4 regions of the Streptomyces sp. NPDC002309 genome follow, and region 3 is predicted to be linked to each of the others. Evidence: riboswitches for the same ligand, from Rfam matches in the RefSeq annotation. Region 3 holds a riboswitch; each other region holds the start of a gene.
The links. A riboswitch is a leader RNA that binds a small molecule or an ion and turns the genes downstream of it on or off. The one in region 3 is predicted to bind cobalamin.

Region 1: another riboswitch for cobalamin. It lies ahead of metE (5-methyltetrahydropteroyltriglutamate--homocysteine S-methyltransferase); the one in region 3 lies ahead of ACWCPM_RS23450 (ribonucleoside-diphosphate reductase subunit alpha).
Region 2: another riboswitch for cobalamin. It lies ahead of ACWCPM_RS16485 (cobalamin biosynthesis protein); the one in region 3 lies ahead of ACWCPM_RS23450 (ribonucleoside-diphosphate reductase subunit alpha).
Region 4: another riboswitch for cobalamin. It lies ahead of ACWCPM_RS18865 (energy-coupling factor ABC transporter permease); the one in region 3 lies ahead of ACWCPM_RS23450 (ribonucleoside-diphosphate reductase subunit alpha).

What each region holds. Positions count from the first base shown of each region.
Region 1 is NZ_JBSFCI010000027.1:104,918-111,829, forward strand. It holds gene ACWCPM_RS23085 (CoA transferase) at 1-784, shown strand, start outside; gene ACWCPM_RS23090 (class I adenylate-forming enzyme family protein) at 781-2,457, shown strand; gene ACWCPM_RS23095 (ABC transporter substrate-binding protein) at 2,528-3,346, opposite strand; gene ACWCPM_RS23100 (metal ABC transporter permease) at 3,304-4,173, opposite strand; gene ACWCPM_RS23105 (ATP-binding cassette domain-containing protein) at 4,170-4,805, opposite strand; cobalamin riboswitch at 4,961-5,182, shown strand; gene metE (5-methyltetrahydropteroyltriglutamate--homocysteine S-methyltransferase) at 5,353-6,912, shown strand, end outside.
Region 2 is NZ_JBSFCI010000017.1:95,507-102,418, forward strand. It holds gene cobN (cobaltochelatase subunit CobN) at 1-1,551, opposite strand, end outside; gene ACWCPM_RS16480 (cobyric acid synthase) at 1,548-3,059, opposite strand; gene ACWCPM_RS16485 (cobalamin biosynthesis protein) at 3,056-4,006, opposite strand; cobalamin riboswitch at 4,109-4,250, opposite strand; gene ACWCPM_RS16490 (hypothetical protein) at 4,441-4,662, opposite strand; gene ACWCPM_RS16495 (anion permease) at 4,695-5,936, opposite strand; gene ACWCPM_RS16500 (class II aldolase/adducin family protein) at 6,245-6,912, shown strand, end outside.
Region 3 is NZ_JBSFCI010000028.1:59,592-66,503, forward strand. It holds gene ACWCPM_RS23430 (GntR family transcriptional regulator) at 85-849, shown strand; gene ACWCPM_RS23435 (DUF3311 domain-containing protein) at 1,294-1,557, shown strand; gene mctP (monocarboxylate uptake permease MctP) at 1,554-3,164, shown strand; gene ACWCPM_RS23445 (GNAT family N-acetyltransferase) at 3,450-3,956, shown strand; cobalamin riboswitch at 3,973-4,149, shown strand; gene ACWCPM_RS23450 (ribonucleoside-diphosphate reductase subunit alpha) at 4,274-6,643, shown strand; gene ACWCPM_RS23455 (ribonucleotide-diphosphate reductase subunit beta) at 6,643-6,912, shown strand, end outside.
Region 4 is NZ_JBSFCI010000021.1:32,004-38,915, reverse strand. It holds gene ACWCPM_RS18875 (hypothetical protein) at 182-433, opposite strand; gene ACWCPM_RS18870 (tetratricopeptide repeat protein) at 833-2,266, opposite strand; cobalamin riboswitch at 2,560-2,743, shown strand; gene ACWCPM_RS18865 (energy-coupling factor ABC transporter permease) at 2,778-3,485, shown strand; gene ACWCPM_RS18860 (energy-coupling factor ABC transporter substrate-binding protein) at 3,482-3,874, shown strand; gene cbiQ (cobalt ECF transporter T component CbiQ) at 3,880-4,629, shown strand; gene ACWCPM_RS18850 (energy-coupling factor ABC transporter ATP-binding protein) at 4,626-5,489, shown strand; gene ku (non-homologous end joining protein Ku) at 6,015-6,912, opposite strand, start outside.

The DNA.
Region 1 (6,912 bases), on a different contig from region 3:
GGGCGGGGACCCGCTGCGGGGCATGCCGCCCGTCTGCTCGGGGATCTCGGCGCGCTGGCTGGCGCTCAACCGGGGCAAGAAGGCCGTCGAAGTGGACATCAAGTCGGCGGCGGACCGTGAGCGGCTGCGCGAGACGGTCGCCGGGGTCGATGTGTTCCTGCACAACTGGGCGCCGGGCAGGGCGGCCCACCTCGGGCTGGACCATGAGCAACTGTCCTTCGTCAACCCGGCGCTGGTCTACGCGTACACGAGCGGCTGGGCAGGCCGGCTGCCGGGCGCGCCGATGGGCACCGACTTCATGGTGCAGGCCCGTACCGGGGTCGGTGAGGCCGCCCGGCCCGCCGGTGAGCCGCCGGCGCCGTCGCTGATGACCCTGCTCGACGTGCTGGGCGGCCTGCTGGGCACCGAGGCGGTGCTGGCGGGCCTGCTGCTGCGGGAGCGCACCGGGTGCGGGGTGCGGGTGGACTCGTCCCTGCTCGGCGCCGCCGACGTGCTCACCGCCCCCGCCCGCGCACGGGCGGCGCGGGGGCTGGACCCGCGCAAGCCGGCCGGTTTCCGCCGTCCGCTGCCGACCGCCGACGGCTGGATCGCCCTCCCGGACCACGCGGCGATCCCTCACGACCCGCGCGCGCTGTCCACGGCCCGGGCGCTCGACGACCTGCGGGGCCGCGGGATCGCGGCCGTCCCGGTCGTCACCGACCTCTCCGATCTGCTCACCGGTGGCTCGATCGGCCGTGACGCGCACGGCGCCCCCGCGGTCCCCGACCCCTGGAGCTTCATATGACCGTCGCCCTGCACGACCTGCTGCCCGCCGAGCTGCGCCGGTCCTGGGCCGTCGACGGCACCTGCCCCGACCTCGACCTCTACAGCCTCTACCGCGCCCACCAGATCGCCGACCCGCACCGCACCGCGATCCTCGACGCCAAGGGCACACTCTGTTACACCGCCCTGGACCGCAAGGCGCGATGTCTCGCCGCCGGCCTGTCGGCGCTCGGCATACGCGCCGGTGACGTGGTCGGCATACAGCTGCCCAACGGCAGGAACGCCGTCATCGCCGACCTGGCGCTGGCCGCCCTGGGCGCCGTCGCGCTGCCCTTCCCGGTGGGCCGGGGCGGACGGGAGGCGGCGTCACTGCTCGGCAGATCGCAGGCGGTCGCGGTCGTCGCCGCGACGGAGCACCGGGGCAACCGGCACGCGGCCGACCTGCTGGCGTCGGCCGGTGAACTGCCCGCCCTGCGCGCCGTGGTCGCGGCCGGGCCGGGCACCGCACCCGAGGGTGCCGTCGCGTTGTCCGCGCTGCTGCGCACCGACCCCAAGGCATTCGCCCCGGCCCGCCCGCACCCCGACTCCGCCGTCCGCATCCTGGTCTCCTCCGGCACCGAGGCCGAGCCGAAGATGGTGGCGTACTCGCACAACGCGCTGGCCGGCGGGCGCGGCAACTTCCTCGCCTCCCTGATGACCGGAGGGCGGCCGCCGCGCTGTCTGTTCCTGGTGCCGCTGGCCTCCGCGTTCGGCAGCAACGGCACCGCCGTGGCGCTCGCCCGGCACGGGGGCACCCTGGTGCTGCTGGACCACTTCACGCCCGAGGCCGCGCTGGAGGCGCTCGCCGCGCACGAGCCCACCCATGTCCTCGGTGTGCCGACGATGATCCGGATGATGCTGGACCGCCTCGCCGAGGGCGGCCGTCCGGAGTTCACCCCTCCCACCGCCCTGGTGGTCGGCGGCTCCCCGCTGGACGAGGCCACGGCCGACGAGGCCCGGCGCGTCTTCGGCTGCCCGGTCGTCGGCCTGTACGGCTCGGCCGACGGCGTCAACTGCCACACGGGGCTGGTGGCCGAGGGGACGCGACGGGAGGGGCCGGGCATCCTCGCGGGCCACCCCGACCCCCGCGTCGCCGACATCCGCATCGCCACGCCCGGCACCCGCGAGCTGCGCGAACTCCCGAGCGGCACGGTGGGCGAGATCGTGGCCCGGGGGCCGATGACCCCGCTGTGCTATGTCGCCGCCCCCGAACTGGACGCCCGCTACCGCACCGACGACGGCTGGGTGCGCACCGGCGACCTCGGGCTGCTGCAGGAGGACGGCACGCTGCGGGTCGTCGGCCGGCTCAAGGACGTGGTGATCCGCGGCGGGGCCAACATCAGCCCCGCCGAGGTGGAGATCGAGCTGGCGAGCCATCCGATGGTGCGGGACGTGGTCTGTGTCGGCGTACCCGATCCCCTGATGGGCGAGCGGCTCGCGGCGTGCGTGGTGCCGCGCGCGGGCCGGGCGCCCACGCTCGACGACCTGTGCGCCCACCTCGGCGGGCGCGGGCTGGAGCGGCGCAAGCATCCCGAACGGCTGCTCGTGGTCGCCGAGTTGCCGCTGAGCCCGGCGGGCAAGCCCGACCGCGCCGCGTTGCGGAAACGATGCGCCGCGCAGTCGGGTCCGGAGCGGCCACTCGCTCCGGCGGGCTGAGTCCGCCACGCGTCGAGGGGGCCGCCCGCGCCGGGCGGCCCCCTCGGTCTCCGGTCCGGGGCGACCGGCGCTATGACGCGGCCAGCGCCGCCTCCACCGTCCTCGCCGCGTCCCGGTACACGGCCAGCAGGTCCAGGTCCGTGCCCGGGTAGTTGACGATCTCGGCCTGTTCGGCGCCCGAGTCGGGCAGCACGGTGCCGGTCGTCATGTGCGCGTTGTCCACGACCAGCGAGGGCTTCTTCTTCAACAGGTCCGACAACTGCCGCGCGGTCACGGCCTCGGGCCCGAAGGTGCCGGCCACCTCCGCGCCCGCCATCTCCGCCGCCCAGGTCGCGAACACCTGGGCGACCACGGTGGGCCGCTTCCCGTCCGGCCACTTGGCCTTCAGACCCTTCCGCAGCGCGGCGTACTCCGAGTCGAAGGACGCGGTCCACCGCGCGGCGGCGTCCTCGGTGCCGAACAGCCCGGCCAGACGCGCGACTTCGGCCTTCGCCTTGTCGGCGTCGTTGTCGAGGTCCACCTCGACCAGCTCGGCGTCGGAGCCGGCCGCCTCCTTGATCTTCGCGGCGTACGGCTCGAAGGGCGCGTAGAGCACGTAGTCGGCGCCGGCCACCGCCGCGAGGTCGGAGGGCTTGGGATCGTAGTCGGGTGCGTGCTGCACCGACTGCGGGACGACGACCTGGACGTCCTGGGCGCCGGCCGCCTTGGCGAGGGCGCCCTCCCAGGTGGTGGTGGCGACGACGACCGGCGAGGAGTTCTTGTCGCCGGACGACGCGGAGGCCGGCGACGGGGACTCGCTCCCGCCCCCGCAGCCGGTCGTGGTCAGGGCGAGCCCCGCGGTGAGGGTCAGTGCGAGGAGAGAAGTGTCGCGGACGCGGGTGCGCGCCATCGGCTGATTCTCCGTTCGGGTATGAGATGGACGGCGAGGACGACCACGCCGGCGGTCAGGACGAGGACGGGCCCCGGCGGCCAGTCGAGGCGGAGCGCGACGAGGAACCCGGTGAGGTTCACGACGACACCGATGCCCACCGCCCAGGCGGTGATGGACCCCAGGGACGTGCCCAGGCGCCGGGCGGCGAGCGCGGGCAGCAGGGTGAGGGCGTCGACGAGCAGCGCGCCCGTCAGCTTGATGGCTCCGGCGACGGCCACCGCGACCAGGACGAGGAGCACCAGGGTGAGCCGCTCGACGCGTACGCCGGAGGTCAGGGCGAGTTCGCGGTCGTACAGCAGCAGCGCGAGGTCGCGGCGCCGCCACCAGAACAGGGCCGGGACGGCGACGGCCAGGGCGCCGATCACCCACAGGTCGGCGGTGCCCACCGACAGGATCGATCCCCACAGCAGGGCGAACGCCCCGGCCGCGTTGACGCCGGACACCGCGAGCACGAGCAGCGCGGCCGCGACGGCGAGGCTCATGAGCAGTCCCATCGCCCCGGACAGCCCGTCGGGGGTGCGGGCCAGCGGGGCGACCCCGGCCCCGGCGAGGGCGCAGGCCAGCAGCGCGCACAGCATCGGGTCGAGGCCGGTCAGCAGGCCGACCGCGATGCCCAGCAGCGCCACGTGCATCATCGCGAACCGCACCGGCATGATGTCGAGCCCGACGATCACGACACCGATGACGGGCAGTCCGACGGCGGCCAGCAGCAGGGCGATCCCGGCGCGCTGGACCGGGACGAGGTGCAGCAACTGGCCGACGTCGGCGGCCGCCTGGGCGTTCACCGCACCTCCCGCAGCCGGCCGGCGGCCATCTCCAGCACCTGGTCGCAGCGGTCGGCCAGGGCCCGGTCGTGGGTGACGACCACGACGGTCACGGGCAGGGACAGCAGGACGTCGGCGGCCTCCTCCTGTCCGGCGAAGTCGAGCGCGGCGGTCGGTTCGTCGGCCAGCAGCACCCCGGCGCCCGCGGCCACACAGCCGACCGCGCGTGCCAGATACATGCGCTGCAACTGGCCGCCCGACAGGGTGTGCAGCGGCCGGCCGACGAGGTGCCCGACGCCCAGCTTCGCCGCCGCCTCGACAGCCTCGGCCCGCGCACCGCTGCCGGCCAGCAACTCCCGCGCCGGCAGCGGGAACCGGCCGACCGCCGGCTTCTGGGGTATCCACGCGCACACCCGGCGCCGCCACGCCCACTCGGTGGCGCCGCGGGTGTCCCGGCCGCCCACCAGGATCCGGCCGCCCGTCCGGCGGTGCAGGCCGAGCACGGCCCGCAGCAGCGTGGTCTTGCCCGAACCGTTGGTACCGGTCAGCGCCACCCGCCGGCCGGCCGCGACGTCGAGGTCGACACCGCGGACGGCCTCCACACGGCCGTGCCTGCAGTCGACGTCGCGCATCACGACGTCCAGTGCTTCCATGCCGCCTCCTCGCTCCTCCACACGAGTCGGGAGGAGGGTGCGGATGGTTCCCGGCGTCACCGATCGCGTCGCCACCGGCGTGTGAGCGGTCGACGTCGTGTCCGGGTTCACCATCCGCATGCCGGACCTTGCCTCCGCTCCCCGGCGACGGCGCGTAGGGTGGTCGCGCAGCTGGTTCGCCCCGTCCGCCAGGCGGGGTGTCGTAAGAGGGAACCCGGTGGGAATCCGGGACTGCCCCGCAGCGGTGAGCGGGAACGACCGCCGTCATACGCACTGGGTCCGACGTACCGGGCCCGGGAAGCGACGGCCAGTAGGTGTCCTCCGGCGAGGAGGACGTGCCCGCGAGTCCGAAGACCTGCCGACTGCCCGTGTGCGGACCGTTCCGTGCGCGGACATCCCGGTGACCTCGAGGGCGGGTCGGCGTACACAACGGACGGAACCGCCGTGCTTTTGCCGCACGAGGTCGTTGCCGTCCGGGTCGCCACACCCTTCGCGCTCTCGTCCCGTCCCCGGGATCTCAGGGATTCATCTCGCGAAGGAGATCTCCGTGACAGCGAAGTCCGCGGCCGCGGCGGCACAGGCCACCGTGTACGGCTACCCCCGCCAGGGTCAGAACCGGGAGCTGAAAAAGGCAGTCGAGGGCTACTGGAAGGGCCGCGTCACCGCCGACGCCCTCCACGCCACCGCCGCCGAACTCCGCCGGAGCAACCGGCAGCAGCTCGCCGACGCCGGCATCCACGAGGTGCCCACCGGCGACTTCTCCTCCTACGACCACGTCCTCGACACCACCGTCATGGTCGGCGCGATCCCCGAACGGCACCGCGCGGCCGTCGCCGCCGACGCGACGGACGGGTACTTCGCCATGGCCCGCGGCACCCAGGACGTGGCGCCGCTGGAGATGACCAAGTGGTTCGACACCAACTACCACTATCTGGTGCCCGAACTGGGCCCGGACACCGTCTTCACGGCGGACCCCGCCAAGCAGGTCGCCGAGCTGGAGGAAGCCCTCGCCGAGGGCCTCACCGCCCGTCCCGTCCTGGTCGGCCCCGTCACCTACCTGCTGCTCGCCAAGCCCGCCCCCGGCGTCCCGGCGGACTTCGCACCGCTCACGCTCCTGGACCGGCTGCTTCCCGTGTACGCCGAGGTCCTCGCCGACCTGCGCGCGGCCGGCGCCGAGTGGGTCCAGCTGGACGAGCCCGCCCTCGTCCAGGACCGCACCCCGGCCGAACTGAACGCCGCCGCCCGCGCCTATCGCGACCTCGGCGCCCTCACCGACCGGCCCAGGCTGCTCGTCGCCTCCTACTTCGACCGGCTCGGCGACGCGCTGCCGGTGCTGGCCAAGGCGCCCGTCGAGGGGCTCGCCCTGGACTTCACCGGGGCCGCCGCGGCCAACCTGGACGCGCTCGCCGCCGTCGGCGGACTGCCCGGCAAGCGTCTGGTCGCCGGTGTCGTCGACGGCCGCAACATCTGGATCAACGACCTGCAGAGGTCGCTGTCCACGCTCGGGACCCTGCTGGGCCTGGCGGACCGGGTGGACGTCGCCGCCTCCTGTTCCCTGCTGCACGTGCCGCTGGACTCCGCGGCCGAGCGGGACATCGAGCCGCAGATCCTGCGCTGGCTCGCGTTCGCGAAGCAGAAGACCGCCGAGATCGTCACGCTCGCCAAGGGCCTCGCCCAGGGCACCGACACGATCACCGCCGAACTGGCCGCCAACCGCGCCGACCTCGCCTCCCGCGCGGGCTCGCCCATCACCCACGACCCGGCCGTCCGCGCCCGCGCCGCCGCCGTCACGCACACCGACGCCCGCCGCTCCCAGCCGTACGCCGAGCGGGCCGCGGCCCAGCGCGCCCACCTCGGGCTGCCCCTGCTGCCGACCACGACCATCGGATCGTTCCCGCAGACCGACGAGCTGCGCGCCGCCCGCGCCGACCTGCGCGCCGGACGCATCGACGAGGCCGGGTACGAGGAGCGCATCAAGGCGGAGATCCAGGAGGTCGTCACCTTCCAGGAGAAGACCGGCATCGACGTCCTCGTGCACGGCGAGCCCGAACGCAACGACATGGTGCAGTACTTCGCCGAGCGGCTCACCGGCTACCTCGCCACCCAG
Region 2 (6,912 bases), on a different contig from region 3:
CTTGCCCGGCAGCCACTCCATGGTGCCGTGCTTGCCCATGTGGACGATCGCGTCGGCGCCGAAGGAGTTGTCGAGCCAGCGGTACGCCGCCATGTAGTGGTGCGACGGCGGCATGTCGGGGTCGTGGTAGATCGCGATCGGGTTCTCCCCGAAGCCGCGCGGCGGCTGGATCATCACGACGACGTTCCCGAACTGGAGGGAGGCGAGCACGATCTCGTCCCCGTCGACGTAGAGGCTGCCCGGCGGCTCGCCCCACGCCTCCAGCATGCCCTCCCGCAGCTGAGGGTCGAGCTTGTCGAACCACGCCCGGTAGTCGGCGAGCGGTACCCGTGCGGGCGCGGCGGCCAGCTGCTCCTCGGTGAGCCATTCGACGTCGTGGCCACCGGCGTTGATGAGCCGGTGGATCAACTCGTCGCCGTTGTCGGGGTACTCGGTGAGCGAGTAGCCCGCCTGCTTGAGCGCGTCCAGCACCTGGACGGCCGACGCGGGCGTGTCGAGGCCCACCGCGTTGCCGACGCGCGAGTGCTTGGTCGGGTACGCGGTGAAGACGAGCGCGAGCTTCTTCTCGGCGTTCGGCAGGTGCTTCAACCGGGCGTGCCTTACGGCGATCCCGGCGACGCGCGCGGCCCGCTCGGGGTCGGCGACATAGACCGGGACATCGTCCGGGCCCTGCTCCTTGAAGGAGAACGGCACGGTGATCAGGCGCCCGTCGAACTCCGGGATCGCGACCTGCATCGCCGCGTCCATGGGGGACAGGGCGGCGTCCGACTCGGCCCAGGCGCCGCGCGAGGAGGTCAGGCACAGCCCCTGCAGCAGGGGGATGTCGAGGTCGGCGAGGGCCCCGATGTCCCACGCCTCCTCGTCGCCGCCCGCCGAGGCATGCGAGGCGTGGGTGCCGCCGGCGGCGAGCACGGTGGCGACGAGCGCGTCGGCCTTCGCGAGGATCCCGTACAGCCCGGCGTCGGCGCCGCGCAGCGAACCGCAGTACACGGGAAGGGCGTTGGCGCCGCTCTCCTCGATCGCCTCGCACAGGGTGTCCACGAAGGCGGTGTTGCCGCTGAGCTCATGCGCCCGGTAGAAGAGCACGCCGACGGTCGGGCGGCCCTCGGCACACGGGCGGGAGCCGCGGACGCCGTACTCCGGCATCTGCCGCGGCTTGTCGAACCCCTCACCCGTCAGCAGCACGGTGTCCGAGAGGAACCGCGCCAGCTCGGCGAGGTTCCCGGGCCCGCCCTCGACGAGATAGCGCAGCGCCTCGGCCACGACGCCGGCGGGCACGGACGACTCGGCCATCAGTTCGGCGTCCGGCACGGTCTCCCCGCCGAGCAGCACGGTGGGGATGCCCGACGCCCGCAGCCGGGCCAGCCCGTCCTCCCAGGCCCGCTTGCCGCCGAGCAGTCGTACGACGGCGAGGTCCGCGCCCTCGATCAGGGCGGGCAGCTCGCTGTCGGCGTCGACGCGGGTCGGGTTGCCGATGCGGTAGGGCCCGCCGGAGGCACGGGCCGCCAGCAGATCGGTGTCGGCGGTCGACAACAACAACACTGTGCTCATGCGGGCGCTCCCGGTGGAATGAAGGGCAGTCCTTGCGGCGCGCCGGACTCGATGAGCCGCCACAGCGCGTCCGTGTCCGCGTGCTGTTCGATCAGGTCGCCGAGCCGGTCGAGCTGCTCCTCGCGCAGCGCGGCGAAGGACGTGCCGGGCGCCGGCACGAAGCGGCGGCCCGCGGCGGTGGCCACCTCGCGCAGGAAGGCCCGCCGGAAACCGTCCGACTCCAGCGAGCCGTGCCAGTGCGTGCCCCAGGTCTGCCCGACCCGGCAGCCGTCCAGGAAGGGGTCACCGCCCAGGACCTCGGCGACGCCGTGATGGATCTCGTAGCCCTCGACCCGCTCCCCGAGGGCCTCGCCGGACGGCCGGGCGAGGGTCTTCTCCCGGGCGAAGCGCACCCGCACGGGCAGCATCCCCAGCCCGTCCACCCGGCCGCGCCGGCTCTCCACGTCGTCCTCGATGCGCTCGGCGAGGATCTGGAAGCCGCCGCAGATCCCGAGCACGGGCCGCTGCTCGGCGGCCCGGCGGACGAGGGCCGCCGCGAGTCCCCGCTCGCGCAGCCACTCCAGCGCCCGTACGGTCCCGCGTGTCCCCGGCACCACCACGAGGTCCGCGTCGGCCAGTTCCTCCGGGCGGTCCACGAACCGCACCACGACGCCCGGTTCGGCGGCGAGGGCGTCCACGTCCGTGAAGTTCGACATCAGCGGCACGGCACAAACGGCGACCCGCAGCACGTCCTCACCGACGGGCGGCGCGACGACGGACTCCCGCACGGTCCCCCGCAGCGACACCCTCAGTCCGTCCTCCTCGTCGATGCCGAGCCCGTGCCGGAACGGCAGCACGCCGTAGGTGCGCCGCCCGGTGAGCGAGTGGAGCATGTCCAGGCCCGGCTCCAGCAGGGAGACGTCCCCTCGGAACTTGTTGACGAGGAACCCGGCGACGCACTCCTGGTCCTGCGGCGACAGCAGCGCCACCGTCCCGAAGAACGAGGCGAAGACGCCGCCGCGGTCGATGTCGCCGACCACCAGCACGGGGAGCCCGGCGTTGCGGGCGATCCCCATGTTCACGATGTCCGTCCGGCGCAGATTGATCTCGGCCGGGCTGCCGGCCCCCTCGCAGATCACCGCGTCGTACGTGCCCCGCAACTCGGCGAGACAGTCGAGCACGGTGCCGAGCAGCGCCTGCTGCCGTCCGCCGTGATAGCCCCGCGCGCTCATCTCCCCGACGGGCCTGCCGAGCAGCACCACCTGGCTGCTGCTTTCCCCGCCGGGCTTGAGCAGCACGGGATTCATCAGCGCGGTCGGCTCCACCCGGCACGCCTGCGCCTGCATGGCCTGGGCCCGCCCGATCTCGGCGCCCTCGCCGGTGACGAACGAGTTGAGCGACATGTTCTGCGCCTTGAAGGGCGCCACCTTGACGCCCTGGCGCACCAGCCAGCGGCAGATCCCCGCGGTGACGACGCTCTTGCCGGCGTCGGAGGTGGTACCGGCGACCAGCAGCCCGCGGCCGTTCACGCGCACCTCCCCGGCAGCCGCCCGCGCAGCCACGCTCCCGCCGCGCAGGCCACCAGGGCAAGCCGGCCGACCCGCCGGGACAACCGGACGGCCCGCTCGATGTCGCCGACCTCCACCGCGCGCCCTCCACCGTTCAGTACGGGCCGGTGCTCGACCCGTCCCGCATACGACAGCGTCCCCCCGAGCCGCACCCCCAACGCCCCCGCGAACGACGCCTCCACGGGCCCGGCGTTGGGGCTCGGATGCTTCGCGGCGTCGGCCCGCCAGGCCCGCAGGGCCCCTCGGGGGTCGCCGCCCGCCAGCACGGCGAGCGAGGCCGTCAGCCGGGCGCCCGGCCACCCGGCGAGATCGTCGAGCCGCGCGCTGGCCCATCCGTAGCGGAGGTGGCGCGGCGACCTGTGACCCACCATCGCGTCCAGCGTGTTGACCGCCCGGAACCCGAGCAGCCCCGGCACCCCGCCCGCGGCCCCCCACACCAGCGCGCCCACCACGGCGTCGGAGGTGTTCTCCGCGACGGACTCCACCACCGCCCGCGCGATCCCCCGCGCGTCCAGCGCCTGCGGGTCCCGGCCGCACAGATGCGGCAGCCGTGCCCGCGCCGCCTCGATGTCCCCCGCCTCCAGGGCGCGCCCGACGGCCCGGGCCTCCCGCCCGAGCGAGGCCCCGCCGACCACGGCCCAGGTGGCGACCCCGGTCAGCGCGACGGAGGCGGCGGGGGAGGACCGTACGACCCGGTGGGCCGCGGCGCCCAGCGCCACGGCGCCTCCGGCGCAGACCACGGCGTGCAGCGCGCCCCACCCGCGGTGGTCCCGCCACAGCACCCGCTCGACGGCGCCGGCGGCCCGCCCGAACGCGGCGACCGGATGCCCGCGGCGGGGATCGCCGAGCAGCAGGTCGCCCAGGAGGCCGGCGGCGGCGCCGTACGCGAAGACGCGATCGGCACGCACGGGGCTCAGCCGGCCGTGCGGGCGGGCAGGGAGTCGGTACGGGACCTCACTGAGCGGCCAGGCATCGCGGTACGTCCTCACTCAGGGTGTCCACGCCCTGGTTCGACTAGACCGGCGGTGAGAGTTCCTGGCTCCCGGGGAGTCGCCTCCCCGGTCACAGTGGCGGGACCGCGCCGGATTCACACCGGGCTTCCTCTCCTGCCGCCGTACATGGCCCCGGCAGTCCACCACGGGGCCGGAACGGCCGTCAACTGCCCTTGACCTGCGGCGGGGTAAGTGTGCCAAGACCCACGCGGCACTGGTGGCACCGGACTCACGCCCGCCGCGCGGTCACCGGCGCACGGCGAGTGCCCTGCACGGGCCCTCGACGGCAAGTGCCCTGCCCGGGGCCCTTGTCGAGGGCTCCGCGCAGGGCGCGACATGAACGGCGGCCGTCAGACCACGATCAGATGGATCCCGTATCCCACGGCTCCCGCGCACGCTGCGAACGCCGCGTACGCGCCGGTCACCGCCAGTGCCGCCGACTCCCCTCGTGCCACGGCCCGTTCGCGCCGTGACAGACCGGCGACCCCGAGGGTGAACAGGCTCACCAGAGCCACCGTGACCACGAGGCTGACACCGAACACAGAGCCGAGGGCCACCCAGTCGATCTTCATGCTTGTGCTGCTTCCTTCGGTGAAAGGGGTGCTCAGACGCCGGCTTGGGAGCGGGTCGGCTCCGAAGTCGGGGACTGCCGGGGGAACGTGGACGTGAGGTCGTCCGCCGGCGGGCCGGCGGGCGGCGGCGTCACCGCGGCGATCGCCGTCGTCACCACACCGGCCGGTTCACCGGCCGCGTCGTTGACGTTCGTGTGGTCGACGACCTCGCGGCGGGAGATCTTCCAGATCGCGGCGCTGGAGCCGACCAGGAAGACGGCGACCAGGGCGGTGCCCCAGGGGCCGAAGCCCGTCACCCACTCGGCGATCGCGCCGACCAGCGCGGCGGCCGGCAGCGTCAGACCCCAGGCGACGAACATCCGGGTGGCGGTGGACCAGCGGACCACTCCGCCCTTGCGGCCGAGCCCCGCGCCCATCACCGCACCGGAGACCGAGTGCGTGGTGGAGAGGGAGAAGCCCAGGTGGGAGGAGGCCAGGATGACGGTCGCGGCGCTGGTCTGCGCGGCGAACCCCTGCTGCGGCTGAAGGTCCGTCAGGCCCTTGCCCATGGTGCGGATGATGCGCCAGCCGCCGAGGTAGGTGCCGAGCGCGATGGCGACGCCCGCGGAGAGGACGACCCACAGGGGCGGGTCGGAGTCGGGGGCGAGGGTGCCGCCCGCGACCAGGGCGAGGGTGATGATGCCCATCGTCTTCTGCGCGTCGTTGGTGCCGTGCGCCAGCGAGACCAGGCCCGCGGAGGCGATCTGGCCGGCGCGGTACCCCTTGGCGGACGCCTGGCCGTCGGCCTTCCTGCCGAGGCTGTACGTCAGCCGGGTCGCGAGCATCGCCGCGAGGCCCGCGACGAGCGGGGCGGCGACCGCCGGGATCAGCACCTTGGTGACCAGCGCGTCGCTGTGGACGGCACCCACTCCGGCCGAGGCGACGGTGGCACCGATCAGGCCGCCCATGAGGGCGTGCGAGGAGGAGGACGGCAGGCCGACCAGCCAGGTCAGCAGGTTCCACAGGATCGCGCCGACCAGCGCGGCGAAGATGACCTCGGGACGGATGCCGCTCTCGTCGACCAGGCCCTTGGAGATCGTGTTGGCGACCTCCACGGAGAGGAAGGCGCCGACCAGGTTGAGGACGGCGGACATGGCCACCGCGACCTTGGGTCTGAGGGCACCTGTCGAGATGGTGGTGGCCATCGCGTTCGCGGTGTCGTGGAAACCGTTCGTGAAATCGAACGCGAGAGCGGTTACCACCACTATCGCGAGGATGAGCGAGATGCCTTCCATTTACCCAGGCAATCATTCGAGGTCATTGGCTGGACGAACGTAGGTAACCTAGGTGAACGAAAGATGAACTGAGGGGGGCGTGGGGGTGTCCGGAAGAGGGGGTGGTTGCACCCGCGTGAGCCGCCGGTCCTCGCGCCGTGCGATCGGCCCCGTACGGTCACCGGGTCCTTCATGAACCGCGCCGGCCGGGCCCAGGACGCGTCGAAGAGATTGCGGTCACTCGGCCGCCTCGACGAGGGTGAGGCGCGCGTTCCGGCGGTCCGTCCGCGCGGGTTCATGCCGGCGACCCGCCCTGGCAGGATCTCGGCATGGCTGAACAGCGGTGGGAGCGGCGGGGCGCACGGGGAGAGCGGGACGGCGCCCGCGGCGCGGGGGAGGTGGCCGTGGGGCGGAGAGGCGTCCCCGACGCGCGGGACGCGGCCGGGGGGAGGGGCGGCGGCATGACGGACGAGGAGGCGAGGGCCTGGGAGGAACTCATGGCCACGGCACGCCGGACCGTCTCCGAGGGGCTCGTCGTCGGTACGTCCGGCAACGTCTCGGTACGCGTGGGGGACACGGTCCTGGTGACCCCGTCGGGCGTTCCCTACGACCGGCTGACGCCGGACGACGTCACCGGCGTCGACCTCGACGGGCGTCAGGTGCGCGGCACGCTCGTGCCGACCAGCGAACTGCCCATGCACCTCGCCGTCTACCGCACCACCGACGCCCGCGCCGTCGTCCACACCCACGCCGTGCACGCCACAGCGGTCTCCACCCTCGTCCCCGAACTCCCGGTCATCCACTACATGGCCGGTGCGCTCGGCGGCCCCGTCCGGGTCGCCCCCTACGCCACCTACGGCACCGACGCGCTGGCCGAGAACATGCTGCGCGCGCTGGCCGGCCGTTCCGGCTGCCTGCTCCAGAACCACGGCACCGTCACCCACGGCGCCACCCTCACCCAGGCGTACGACCGCACGGCCCAGCTCGAGTGGATGTG
Region 3 (6,912 bases):
AACTCTCGTACGCGGTCGTGCCACGATGTGAACCGTGACCGGCGGACGTCGGTCCTGTCGGTATGTCAGCCGGGAAGGCGGAGCATGAGCACTGAGGTCAGCAGTGCGGAGAACGAGAGCGGGGCACCCGTCCGTACCGCACGCGTACCCAAGTACTACCGCCTGAAGAAGCATCTGCTCGACATGACGGAGACCCTGCCGCCCGGCACTCCGGTACCTCCCGAGCGCACGCTGGCCGCGGAGTTCGACACGTCCCGCACGACCGTGCGCCAGGCCCTTCAGGAGCTGGTGGTCGAGGGCCGGCTGGAACGGATCCAGGGCAAGGGCACGTTCGTCGCCAAGCCCAAGGTGTCGCAGGCGCTGCAACTCACCTCGTACACCGAGGACATGCGCGCTCAGGGCCTGGAGCCCACCTCGCAGCTGCTGGACATCGGCTACATCACCGCGGACGACCGGCTCGCCGGGCTGCTCGACATCACCACCGGCGGCCGGGTCCTGCGCATCGAGCGGCTGCGGATGGCCAACGCCGAGCCGATGGCCATCGAGACCACCCACCTGAGCGCCAAGCGCTTTCCGGCCCTGCGCCGCAGCCTGGTCAAGTACACGTCCCTCTACACCGCGCTCGCCGAGGTCTACGACGTCCATCTCGCGGAGGCCGAGGAGACCATCGAGACCTCGCTGGCCACGCCGAGGGAGGCCGGCCTCCTCGGCACCGATGTCGGCCTGCCGATGCTGATGCTGTCCCGGCACTCGCTGGACCGGGAGGGCAAGCCGGTGGAGTGGGTGCGCTCGGTGTACCGCGGCGACCGCTACAAGTTCGTGGCACGGCTCAAGCGGCCGATGCCGTAGCCGCGTTCACGGTACGTCTCGGGCCGCACCGCCCGTCCCGCCGTCCGCCCGTGACGCACACGCCGGGAGGACGGCCCGTGCGCACACCCCCGGAGCACACGCACGAAGGCCCGTGCGCACACCCCGGAGCACACCGCGCGACAGCCCGTGCGCACACCGCACGCCCGCGGGCCGACCGGCGAGTCACCCCGCGACAGTCATGTCGCACAGTCGTCCGTGAAGGCCCTTCGGAAACGGCGGCGCCGACTGGCGGCGGTTCGTGCGGATGCGGACGGACCACCAGGAAAACGACCGGCTGCGCGGTTTCCGCCACTGCCGAGGTAGCGGTAAGTCCCAGGGTTCCTCACAAGAACATGCTGAACAAGGGCTTCCGGTAGCGGGACACCGTGATCTACATTGCCTGCGCGTTACGGCAGGTAATCAGCGAGGGGACGGAGCCGCCCGATGCCAGAAGCCTCAGAAGTGAAGGGAGGGCCGGTGGTGACGCCTGTGCGCGTCGTCATCGCCCTCTGTCTGATAACACCGTTCGTGGCCATGCTCTGGGTGGGCTCGTACGCGAAGACGGACCCGACGTTCATCGGCATCCCGTTCTTCTACTGGTACCAGATGGCCTGGGTCGTGATCTCCACCGCCCTCACCATGACCGCCTACTGGCTGTGGCAGCGTGACCAGCGCGCCCGCAGGACGAAGGGGGGTGCCGGAGCATGAAGGACGGTGTGAACGGCGTCGCACTCGCCGTATTCATCCTCTTCTTCGTCGCCGTCACGGTGATGGGCTTCCTGGCCGCGCGCTGGCGCAGGGCCGAGAACGAGCAGAGCCTCGACGAGTGGGGCCTGGGCGGCCGGTCCTTCGGGACCTGGATCACCTGGTTCCTGCTCGGCGGCGACCTCTACACGGCGTACACCTTCGTCGCCGTACCGGCGGCGATCTACGCGGCGGGTGCGGCCGGCTTCTTCGCCGTGCCGTACACGATCCTCATCTACCCGTTGATGTTCGTCTTCCTGCCGCGGCTGTGGTCGGTCTCCCACAAGCACGGTTACGTCACCACCTCGGACTTCGTCCGGGGCCGCTTCGGCTCCAAGGGCCTGTCCCTCGCCGTCGCGGTCACCGGCATCCTCGCGACCATGCCGTACATCGCGTTGCAACTGGTCGGCATCCAGGCCGTGCTGGACGTGATGGGCATCGGCGGCGGCGAGAACACCAACTGGTTCATCAAGGACCTGCCGCTGCTGATCGCCTTCGGTGTGCTGGCCGCGTACACGTACTCGTCCGGACTGCGGGCGCCGGCCCTGATCGCGTTCGTCAAGGACACGCTGATCTACATCGTGATCGCCGTCGCCATCATCTACATCCCGATCAAGCTGGGCGGCTTCGACGACATCTTCGCCGCCGCGAGCGACAAGTACACGGAGACCGGTAAGGGCGGACTGGTGCCGGACGCCGCCTCGCAGTGGACGTACGCCACGCTGGCGCTGGGCTCGGCGCTCGCCCTGTTCATGTACCCGCACAGCGTCACGGCCGTGCTCTCCAGCCGCAGCCGGGACGTCATCCGCCGTAACTCCACGATCCTGCCGCTGTACTCGCTGATGCTGGGCCTGCTGGGCCTGCTCGGCTTCATGGCGATCGCGGCCGGCGTCAAGGTGGAGAACGGCCAGCTGGCGATCCCCCAGCTGTTCGAGAACATGTTCCCGGACTGGTTCGCGGGCGTCGCGTTCGCGGCGATCGGCATCGGCGCGCTGGTCCCGGCGGCCATCATGTCGATCGCGGCGGCGAACCTCTTCACCCGCAACATCTACAAGGACTTCCTCAAGCCGGACGCCACGCCCGCCGAGGAGACCAAGGTCTCCAAGCTGGTGTCCCTGCTGGTGAAGGTCGGCGCCCTGGTCTTCGTCCTCGGGATGGACAAGACGGTCGCGATCAACTTCCAGCTGCTGGGCGGCATCTGGATCCTGCAGACCATGCCCGCCCTGGTCGGCGGCCTGTTCACGCGCTGGTTCCACCGCTGGGCGCTGCTGGCCGGCTGGGCGGTCGGCATGCTCTACGGCACGGTCGCGGCGTACGGTGTCGCCTCGCCGACGCAGAAGCACTTCGGCGGCTCCTCGGCGGAGATCCCCGGCATCGGTGAGATCGGCTACATCGGCCTCACGGCGTTCGTCCTCAACCTGGTGGTCACGGTCGTCCTCACCTTCGTCCTGAAGGCGATGAAGGCTCCCGAGGGCGTCGACGAGACGAAGCCCGAGGACTACACGGCGGACGCCGGCGATCCTGGCGTCCAGACGGAGCTCCCCCCGGCGACCGCCGGAGCCGCCCACTGAGGCGCGCCCCGTAGGGGCCCGTCCCGCAAGGCGCGGGAAACCGCGCGACCAGCGACACAGCATGCAGCGGGCCGCCGAGGCCAGAGCACCCCGGCGGCCCGCTGTCGTACACACCGGGCCGCCGAGGCCACAGCACCCCCGGCGACCCGCCACCACACACACCGGGCCACCGAGCCACCCGGCCCACAGCACCCCGGCGACCCGCCACCGCACACACCGGGCCACCGAGGCCACAGCACCCCGGCGGCCCGCTGTCGTACTCACCGCCTGATGCACACTGCCCTCATGGACATCGTCATCCGCCCCGCGCACCCCGCCGAGTACACCGACCTCGGCGAGATCACCGCCCAGGCCTACCTCCAGGACGGCCTGCTCGACTTCGGCGAGAGCGACGAGTACCTCGGCACGCTCAGAGGCGTCGCGGCGCGCGCCGCCGTCGCGCAGGTGCTCGTGGCCGTCGAACAGCGACAGGTCCTGGGCGGAGTGACCTTCGTCCCGTCCGGCGGCCCGATGGCCGACATCGCCGCTCCCGGGGAGGCCGAGATCCGGATGCTCGCCGTCGCCCGCGAGGCCCGCGGCCGAGGCGTCGGCGAGGCGCTCGTGCGCGCCTGTCTCGATCGCGCCCGCGCCGTCGAGGGCTGCACCGGGGTCGTCCTGTCGACCCAGCGGACCATGCGCGCGGCCCACCGCGTCTACGAGCGGCTGGGCTTCACCCGCACCCCCGAGCGCGACTGGAACCCCGTCCCGCACCTCGACGACATCACGCTCCTCACCTACAAGTTGACGCTCTGAAGTCATCCGCGACACAACATATGGGGGCGCCTTCGGCACCCGGCACTAGATGTATGCTCATGCTCGTTGTCGACGCAGGGGAATCCGGTGCGAATCCGGAACTGTCCCGCAACGGTGTACTTGCGTGTATCTGCCCGGAATCGGGTGCGCACGCCTGTTCAGTCCGAGGACCTGCCGACAGCGCGCCCGGCCGTCCGGCCCGGGTGCCCTGACGTCCGGGTCTCGTGGAATGGGCCGGTGGACGCGACGCCCCGTGCGCTCGTGTGTTCCCCCCTGCCCTCCGCGAGGTCCCTGTGCCGAGCGAGGGAGAGCCCCACGTGACCATCGCGCCAGCCGAACCGGCCGCAGCGACAACGGTGGATGGGAAAGCCGACGGTCCCGGAACCGCGTTGCTGCGGACCCTGACCGAGCTGACCGCCGACCTCCCCGACGCCGACCCCGGCCGGGTCGCCGCCGCCGCGCTGCGCGGCCGCTCGGCCCGGGCGGACGAGAGCGAACTGCGTGAGCTGGCCACGGAGGCCGCCGCCGGCCTGATCTCCGAGGACCCCGCCTACTCCCGGCTCGCCGCGCGCCTGCTGACGGTCTCCATCGCCGCCGAGGCCGCCTCCCAGGGCGTCACGTCCTTCACGGAGTCCGTCGCCGTGGGCCACCGGGAAGGGCTCATCGCCGACCGCACGGCCGCGTTCGTGCGGCTGCACGCCGACGGACTGGACGCCCTGATCGACCGGGACGCCGACGACCGCTTCGGCTACTTCGGTCTGCGCACCCTGTACAGCCGCTACCTGCTGCGGCACCCGATCACCCGCAAGGTCGTCGAGACGCCCCAGCACTTCATGCTGCGTGTCGCCGCGGGTCTCGCCGAGGACGACACCCCGCGCGCGGTGAACGAAGTCGCCGCGCTCTACGGGCTCATGAGCCGCCTCGACTACCTCCCCTCCTCCCCCACCCTCTTCAACTCCGGCACCCGGCACCCCCAGATGTCGTCCTGCTACCTCCTCGACTCCCCCAAGGACGAGCTGGACTCCCTCTACGAGCGCTACCACCAGGTCGCCCGGCTGTCGAAGCACGCCGGCGGCATCGGCCTGTCGTACTCCCGGATCCGCTCGCGCGGTTCCCTGATCCGCGGCACCAACGGCCACTCCAACGGCATCGTCCCGTTCCTGAAGACCCTGGACGCCTCGGTGGCCGCCGTGAACCAGGGCGGCCGGCGCAAGGGCGCGGCCGCCGTCTACCTGGAGACCTGGCACTCCGACATCGAGGAGTTCCTGGAGCTGCGCGACAACACCGGTGAGGACGCCCGCCGTACGCACAACCTCAACCTGGCGCACTGGGTCCCGGACGAGTTCATGCGCCGGGTGAACGCGGACGCCCCGTGGTCGCTGTTCTCCCCCTCGGACGTGCCCGAGCTGGTGGACCTGTGGGGCGACGGGTTCGACGCCGCCTACCGCCGGGCCGAGGAGAAGGGCCTGGCGAAGAAGACCATGCCGGCCCGTGAGCTGTACGGCCGGATGATGCGCACCCTCGCGCAGACCGGCAACGGCTGGATGACCTTCAAGGACGCCGCCAACCGCACCGCCAACCAGACCGCCGAGCCGGGCCACGTCGTCCACTCCTCGAACCTCTGCACGGAGATCCTGGAGGTCACGGACGACGGCGAGACTGCCGTGTGCAACCTGGGCTCGGTCAACCTGGGCGCGTTCGTCACGGGCGGCGACATCGACTGGGACCGGCTGGACCAGACCGTCCGCACCGCCGTGACCTTCCTGGACCGCGTGGTCGACATCAACTTCTATCCGACCGAGCAGGCGGGCCGCTCCAACTCCCGGTGGCGCCCGGTCGGCCTCGGCGCGATGGGCCTGCAGGACGTCTTCTTCAAGCTGCGGCTGCCCTTCGACTCGCCCGAGGCGAAGGCGCTGTCCACCCGGATCGCCGAGCGGATCATGCTCGCCGCGTACGAGGCGTCCGCCGACCTCGCCGAGCGCAACGGCCCGCTGCCCGCCTGGGCCAAGACCCGTACCGCCCGGGGCGTGCTGCACCCCGACCACTACGGTGTCGAGCCGGCCTGGCCGGAGCGCTGGGCGGCGCTGCGCGAGCGGATCGCCGCGGTCGGCATGCGCAACTCCCTGCTGCTGGCCATCGCCCCGACCGCGACCATCGCCTCGATCGCCGGTGTCTACGAGTGCATCGAGCCGCAGGTCTCGAACCTCTTCAAGCGCGAGACCCTGTCCGGCGAGTTCCTCCAGGTCAACTCCTACCTGGTGCGGGAACTCAAGGCCCTCGGCGTGTGGGACGCCCGCACCCGTGAGGCACTGCGCGAGGCGAACGGCTCGGTGCGGGACTTCGCCTGGATCCCCGAGGACGTACGGCGGCTCTACCGCACGGCGTGGGAGATCCCGCAGCGCGGGCTGATCGACATGGCCGCCGCGCGCACGCCGTACCTCGACCAGGCCCAGTCGCTGAACCTGTTCCTGGAGACGCCGACCATCGGCAAGCTCTCCTCGATGTACGCCTACGCCTGGAAGTCGGGCCTTAAGACGACGTACTACCTGCGCTCGCGTCCGGCCACCCGGATCGCCCGCGCGGCCCAGGGCCGAGCCCAGGCCACCATCCCCGTACAGGCGACGGCGGACCCCGAAGCGGTCGCCTGCTCCCTGGAGAACCCCGAGTCCTGCGAGGCCTGCCAGTGATGTCCAGCCGTACCCAGAACCTTCTCGACCCCGGCTTCGAGCTGACTCTCCGTCCGATGCGCTACCCGGACTTCTACGAGCGCTACCGGGACGCCATCAAGAACACCTGGACCGTGGAGGAGGTCGACCTCCACTCCGACGTGGCCGACCTCGCGAAGCTGTCCCCGATGGAGCAGCACCTGATCGGCCGCCTGGTGGCGTTCTTCGCGACGGGCGACTCGATCGTGGCGAACAACCTGGTGCTGACGCTCTACAAGCACATCAACTCC
Region 4 (6,912 bases), on a different contig from region 3:
TTCCGCCGTTTCCGTAGGCGGCCAGGGACGGGGAGCCGTCGCGAAGGCCCCGGACCGGTCGCGGTCCGGGGCCTTCGCACCCACTTCGAGATGAAACGCAAGCAGCCACTGACGGACGGGCGCCGGGTCAAGGGTCAGGAAGCCGGGCGCCGGAGTCCATGCGGTGAGCTATGTGACGCGACTAGTAGCCGAAGCCACACTCGGAACCGATGTCAGTGAACTGCGCACCTGGGCTGCCCTCACCGTTGATGAGGTTGGAGCCGAGGCCGTTGAGAATGCCGACCTGACCCAGGATGTCGATGTTCAGATCATGGGATCTGCATCCGCCACCGTGCGGGCCTTGCGCGGCCGCGGCAGTGGCGGTGCCGACACCCAGGAAACCCAGACTACTTATGATGACCGTCGCGACAGCGGCCTTGTGAAACCTGCGCATATCTCCTCCTTGGGCCGGATAGAGCGCACTACAGAAAGATCCACTAAGCGCTCACTTCGGAGGCTAGATCGACTTCGGCCGCGGCGCTCTTCGAGGAGGCCAATCAGGGGTCCGACGGGGTTCGGCCGGAGTCCGGTGGGGTCCGATGGGGTTCGGCGGGGTCCCGTCCCGTGCGGTTCCGAGGGGCCGTCAGCCGGAAGCGGCCGCGGTAGGCGGCGGGGCGTGGTGGGCGGCGGGCCGCGGCCGTGCAGCTTGGCCCCCGCGCGGCCCGCCGTCCGGAACTGGCGGGCCCGCACCTCGAAAGGTGCCGCGCGGGGTAAACGGAACCTACGCCTCCGGTGGCCGAAACGGAAGACCCTGTCCCAGGGCACCGCCCGCGCCGCCCGCGCCGGTCGTCGTTCAGCGGTGGGTCAGCGACCTGAACGCGTCGCGCACATCGGAGCGCGAGTCCGTGACGTACCGGTCCGTCGGCGGGTTGTCGTCGTCGCCGTAGGTGAAGTACGAGAGGACCGCGGGGCAGCTCGATCCGCTGATCTGGACGGTGCGCCGGGTGGCGAGCTTTCCGGTGCGCACCTCGTAGACCCGCACCGGGATCGCGATCTTGTGGAAGGTCACGTAGGTGACGGCACCGGATGTGCGGCCCACGTACGGGCACGTCTGGACGGAGGTCCCGAACTCCGGCTCTCCCACGCAGACGACCGCCACCGCGCGAGCGGCGTCGGTGGCCTTCCAGCCGGCGGGGAGCTGGTCGGTGTACTCGGTGTTGCCGAAGTACAGCGCGCGGTTGGTGCCCTTGCCCATGGGCTCGGCCGCGCTGTACTTGGCCGGCCGGGAGCAGTACTCGGGCTGCTCGTCCGCCGTGCCGGACAGCAGGGAGCGGACGTTGTCCAGCTCGATGGCCTGCGTGGCCTCGGTGACGCCGGTGCGGGCCCGGCTCCCGAGGCTGTCGTCGGGGTACTCGTCGAGGAGTTGGCGGTAGTGCGCCTGGGCGGCCTGCCAGTCCCTGCTCCGCATGAGGGTGTCGCCGCAGGCGAGGAGCGCGGCGGGTGCGACGCGGTTCGCGGTGTCCGCGGAACGGTCGAGCTGGTCGCGGGTCGCCTCGCGCTCGCGGAGCCAGTCGGTGACGCCGACGGTGCCGCAGGGGTCGTCCGTGGGCAGACCGTCGAGGAAGCCGTCCAGGACCGTGCGGACGGTGCGCTCGTTGCCGGGTTCGCCGAGCACCGAGGTGAGGATGCCGAAGCCCTGTTCCAGTGCGTCGGTGTCGTCGTCCAGGCCGTCGGCCAGCAGCGTCCCGGCCGTATCGAGGTCGCGGCAGTCCTCGGCCACCCGGTCGCCCCTGGCGCTGACCGGGGCGCCGGCCACGCGATGCCCGGCCCACACCTCGTCCTGGGCGCGGAACACCCCGGCGCAGTCGCCCTTGTCCCGGGCCTCGGTGACGTCCTGCCCGATGCGCAGGGCGTCGTGGCGCAGCAGCCCCACCGCCAGCAGCACCGGCACGGTGACGCAGAGCGCGATCAGGCGCTGCCGGCGGGAGGCGACGCGCGGGATGCCGCGGCTCGCCAGGAACCAGCCGTGGGCGACGACCGCGACCCACCAGGCCACCGCGGCGGCCTCGTACCCCCACGCGGCGGTCGAGGCGAGCAGGGAGCCGAGGACGACCGTGCCCAGGAGCGCGAGTACGGCGAGCCCGCGCCGTCCGAGGAGCCAGTAGCCGACGCCGAGCAGGGAGGCGTTGCCGAGGGCCGCGGCCAGCGGGTCGTGCTCCCGGGTGCGCGGCGGCCGGGGCGGCTCGGGCGGCGGGGCGAAGGGCATGGTGTAGGTCGGTTCGTCCATGGTGCTCTCCCCCTGGCGTGAACGGTCCTCGACACGGCCGTCGGTGCAGCGGGCAGCGCGCCCTCTGACCGGCGTGCGCCCCCTGTTGCCGTACGGTCTCTCTCAACTCACTTATGTGGCTTTGTCGTTGCTGTCCAGCGGTCCGGCACACCGTTGTATACGGGGCACTGTCGGGGAGGGGTCCCGGACGCGCCGCCGGCCAGGGGCGACGGCGGGCACGGCGCCCCGTCGCGCCGCGTGACCAGCGTCTTCGCGCCCCCCACGACACGCTTGTCACCACCCCTGGGGGCGCACTACTGTCACCACGCCTTGGTGAACGGGAAATCCGGTGCGAAACCGGTGCGGCCCTCGCCACTGTGATCGGGAAGTCCGGCTCCGGCCCTCAGGGGCAGCCACTGGGTCCTCGTGACCCGGGAAGGCGGAGCACGGGCGGTGTCACCCGTCAGCCAGGAGACCGGCCGAGGCAGTTCGAACACCATCCACGAGGTGCTGGAGAGGGTCTGCTGAAGCCATGCACATAGCCGAGGGTTTTCTTCCTCCGGCGCACGCGATCGCCTGGGGTGCCGCGTCCGCGCCGTTCGTCGTCCACGGAGTCCGCTCCCTCACCCGTGAGGTCAGGGAACATCCCGAGAGCACGCTGCTCCTCGGCGCCTCGGGCGCCTTCACCTTCGTCCTGTCGGCGCTGAAACTGCCGTCCGTGACCGGAAGTTGCTCACATCCCACCGGTACCGGACTGGGGGCCATCCTGTTCCGGCCGCCGGTCATGGCGGTGCTGGGCACCATCACCCTGCTGTTCCAGGCGCTGCTGCTCGCGCACGGCGGGCTGACCACGCTGGGCGCCAACGTCTTCTCGATGGCGATCGTCGGACCCTGGGCCGGCTACGGCGTCTACCGGCTGCTGCGGCGGTACGACGTGCCGCTGATGGTCGCCGTGTTCTTCGGGGCGTTCGTCGCCGACCTGTCCACGTACTGCGTCACCAGCGTCCAGCTGGCGCTCGCCTTCCCCGACCCGGGCAGCGGAATCCTGGGCGCGCTCGGCAAGTTCGGCTCCATCTTCGCGGTCACGCAGATCCCCCTCGCGGTGAGCGAGGGACTGCTCACGGTGCTGGTGATGCGGCTGCTCGTGCAGTCCAGCAAGGGTGAACTGACCCGGCTGGGCGTGCTGCTCACCAAGAAGGCGGGCAGCGAGAGGAACGACAGCGAGGCGGTGGCCCGATGAAACGCAACACGAGGATCAACCTCCTGCTGGTGCTCGCCGTCGCCGCGCTCGCGGTACTGCCGTTGCTGTTCGGGCTCGGGGACCACAAGGAGGAGCCGTTCACCGGCGCCGACGCCGAGGCGGAGACGGCGATCACCGAGCTGGCCCCGGACTACGAGCCCTGGTTCTCGCCGCTGTACGAGCCGCCGTCCGGTGAGATCGAGTCGGGGCTGTTCGCCCTCCAGGCCGCGGTCGGCGCGGGCGTGCTCGCGTACTACTTCGGGGTGCGCCGCGGCCGTCGTCAGGGTGAGGCCCGGACCATGGAGCAGCGGGGCGGCGGGCCCGGCCGGGCCGAGGAGCGGCGGGGCGGGGGGCTGGTGCCAGGACCCGGCGGAGCCGAAGGGGCCTGAGCCTCGTGCTGCCGATCGACGCGGCGGCGCACAGCAGTCGCTGGCGCCGCCGCCACCCCGTGGACAAGGCCGTGCTCGGGCTGGGACTCACCGTGCTGGCGATCTCGTTGCCGCCGTGGCCGGGGGCCGCGCTGGTGCTGGTGACGGCGCTGGCCGTGCTGCTCGGGCCGGCGGGCGTGCCGCCGCGGCGGCTGTGGCTCGCGTACCGCGTGCCGCTGGGCTTCTGTGTCACCGGCGCGCTGCCGCTGCTGGTGCGGGTCGGCGGCCCGGACGGGTTCGTCGGTCTCGCGGACGGTGGCGCGGTGCGTGCCGGGGAACTGCTGCTGCGGACCTCGGCGGCCTCCCTCGGGGTGCTGCTGTTCGCGTTCACCACACCGATGTCCGACCTGCTGCCGCGGCTGGTCCGGGCCGGTGTCCCCGCGCCCGTCGTCGACGTGGCCCTCGTGACGTACCGGATGAGCTTCCTGCTCCTCGACTCCGTACGCCGCGTCCACGACGCGCAGGCGGCCCGGCTCGGGCACACCACGCACGCCGCGCGGTGGCGGTCGCTGGGCGGGCTGGGCGCCACCGCCTTCGTACGCGCTTTCGACCGGGCGACGCGCCTCCAGGCCGGCCTCGCCGGGCGCGGCTACGACGGCACCCTGCGCGTCCTGGTGCCCGAGGCCCGCGTCTCCGTGCCGTTCACGGCCGTGAGTCTCGCGCTGCTCGCGGCTCTGGCCGCCCTCACCTTCGTACTCGAAAGGCCGCTTTCATGAGCGAGGCCGCCCCCCTGGTCGCCCTGCGGGGCGCGTCGTTCGCCTACGAGGACGGCCCGGCGGTGCTGACCGGTCTCGACTTCGAGGTGCGTGAGGGGCGCGCGCTGGCCCTGCTCGGCCGCAACGGCAGCGGCAAGACCACGCTGATGCGGCTGCTCAGCGGTGGACTCCGGCCGCGTGCCGGGGAGTTGGTGGTGGACGGCGCCACGGTGTCGTACGACCGGAAGGGGCTGACCCGGTTGCGGACCACCGTGCAACTGGTGGTGCAGGACCCGGACGACCAGCTGTTCGCCGCGTCGGTGGCGCAGGACGTGTCCTTCGGGCCGCTCAACCTGGGGCTGCCGGACTCCGAGGTGCGGGGGCGGGTGGCTCAGGCACTGACGGCGCTGGACATCTCCGCGCTGGCGGACCGGCCCACGCATCTGCTCTCGTACGGGCAGCGCAAGCGGACCGCGATCGCCGGTGCCGTCGCCATGCGCCCGCGGGTGCTGATCCTCGACGAGCCGACGGCCGGGCTCGATCCCGACGGTCAGGAGAGGCTGCTCGCCACGCTCGACGGGCTGCGCGCGAGCGGTACGACGGTTGTGATGGCCACCCATGACGTCGACCTCGCGCTGCGCTGGGCCGACGACGCGGCCCTGCTCACCCCGTCCGGGGTCCGCACCGGCCCCGCGCCCGAGAACCTGGCGCGGACGCAGCTCCTGCGGGAGGCGGGCCTGCGCCTGCCGTGGGGCGTCGCGGCGGCGGAACTGCTGCGCGGCCAGGGCCTGCTGGACGGCACGGCGACCGGTCCCCGCACGGCGGAGGAACTGGCGGCGCTGGCAACGCCGGCGGCGGGGCAGGCGGGGCCGCACAGCTGAACACCGCCGACCAGGCAGGGCGGGGCGGCACGGCTGATGGCCACTGCCAGGAAGGGCGGGGCGTTCGGCTGAGCACCGGCACCTCGGCAGATGCCCCGCGGGGCTGGGCACTTGCGCTGAGGGAGGCGGGCCGCGCGGCTGAAGGTCCGCCCTGAGGCCGGCGGCGCCGCGCGACTGAGCACCCGCGGGGAGCAGACGGCGCCGCACGGCCGGGCACTTGCGGTGACGCAAGCAGCGCCGCACAGCTGAACGCCCGCCACGAGGCCGGCGGCAACACGCGGCTGAGCACATGTGCCCGCGGCGCACAGCGCATGCGGCATGGCGGAACCGAACGCCCGCACCCACGCGGCGCAAGCGGAGTCGCGGAGCTGCTGAGCGCCGCCGCGCGCCGTCCCGGCGCCCCTCAGTTCTCCGGAGCGTCCCCGCTCTTCCTGCGCCGTGCGAGCAGCGTCGTGCCCGCGACCACCGCTCCGATCGCCCCGACCTTGTTCTGTGACACGGCTGTCGACTTCGGCGCGTCCCTCGTCACGCCGAGCGCTTGCGGGCCGTGGTCTTCTTCGCCGTCGCCTTCTTGGCGGTGCTCTTCGCCGTGCTCTTCGACGCCGCCGTCTTCTTCGTCGCCCGGGCCGACGTCGACGCGGTCTTCTTCGCGGCCGCCTTCTTCGCCGTGGACTTCTTGCCGGCCGGCTCCTTGGGCGCGGTACGGCCGGCCCTGCGCTGCGGGAGCGCGTGGACGTCGGCCTCCTCCGCAGGCGCCTCGCCGCGGGACTCCCGGGCCGCGCGGACGCTGCTCTCCAGGGCCGCCATCAGGTCGAGCACCTTGCCGCCGGCCGCGGGCTCCGGCGCCTCGGGGGGCGCCTCGCCGGCCGCCTTCGCGGCGATGACCTCCTCGACGGCCTCGCGGTACTCGTCGTGCAGATCCTCCAGGTCGACCTCGCCGAGCGTGTCCATCAGGGCGTCCGCCAGATCGAGCTCCTTGTCACGGACGGTGACGCCGGCATCGGGGGCGACTCCCTCCGGCGCGCGCACCTCGTCCGGCCACAGCAGCCCGTGCATCGCGATGGCGTCGCCGACCACCCGCAGCATCCCGAGCCGCTCCCGGCCGCGCAGCGCGAACTTGGCGATGGCGACCTTGTTGCTGCGTTTGAGTGCCTCGCGCAGCAGCGTGTAGGGCTTGGCGGCGGGGGCGCCGCTCGCCGCGAGGTAGTACGCCGCGTCCATCTGGAGCGGGTCGATCCGGTCGGCCGGCACGAAAGCCACGATCTCGATCGTCCTGGCGGTCGGCAGGGGCAGATGGGCCAGGTCCTCGTCGGTGATCGGGATGACCGAGCCGTCCGCGTCCTCGTACCCCTTGCCGATCTCGGCGCCGCTGACCTCGCGGTCCTCCAGCTCGCAGAACTTGCGGTAGCGGATCCTGCCGCCG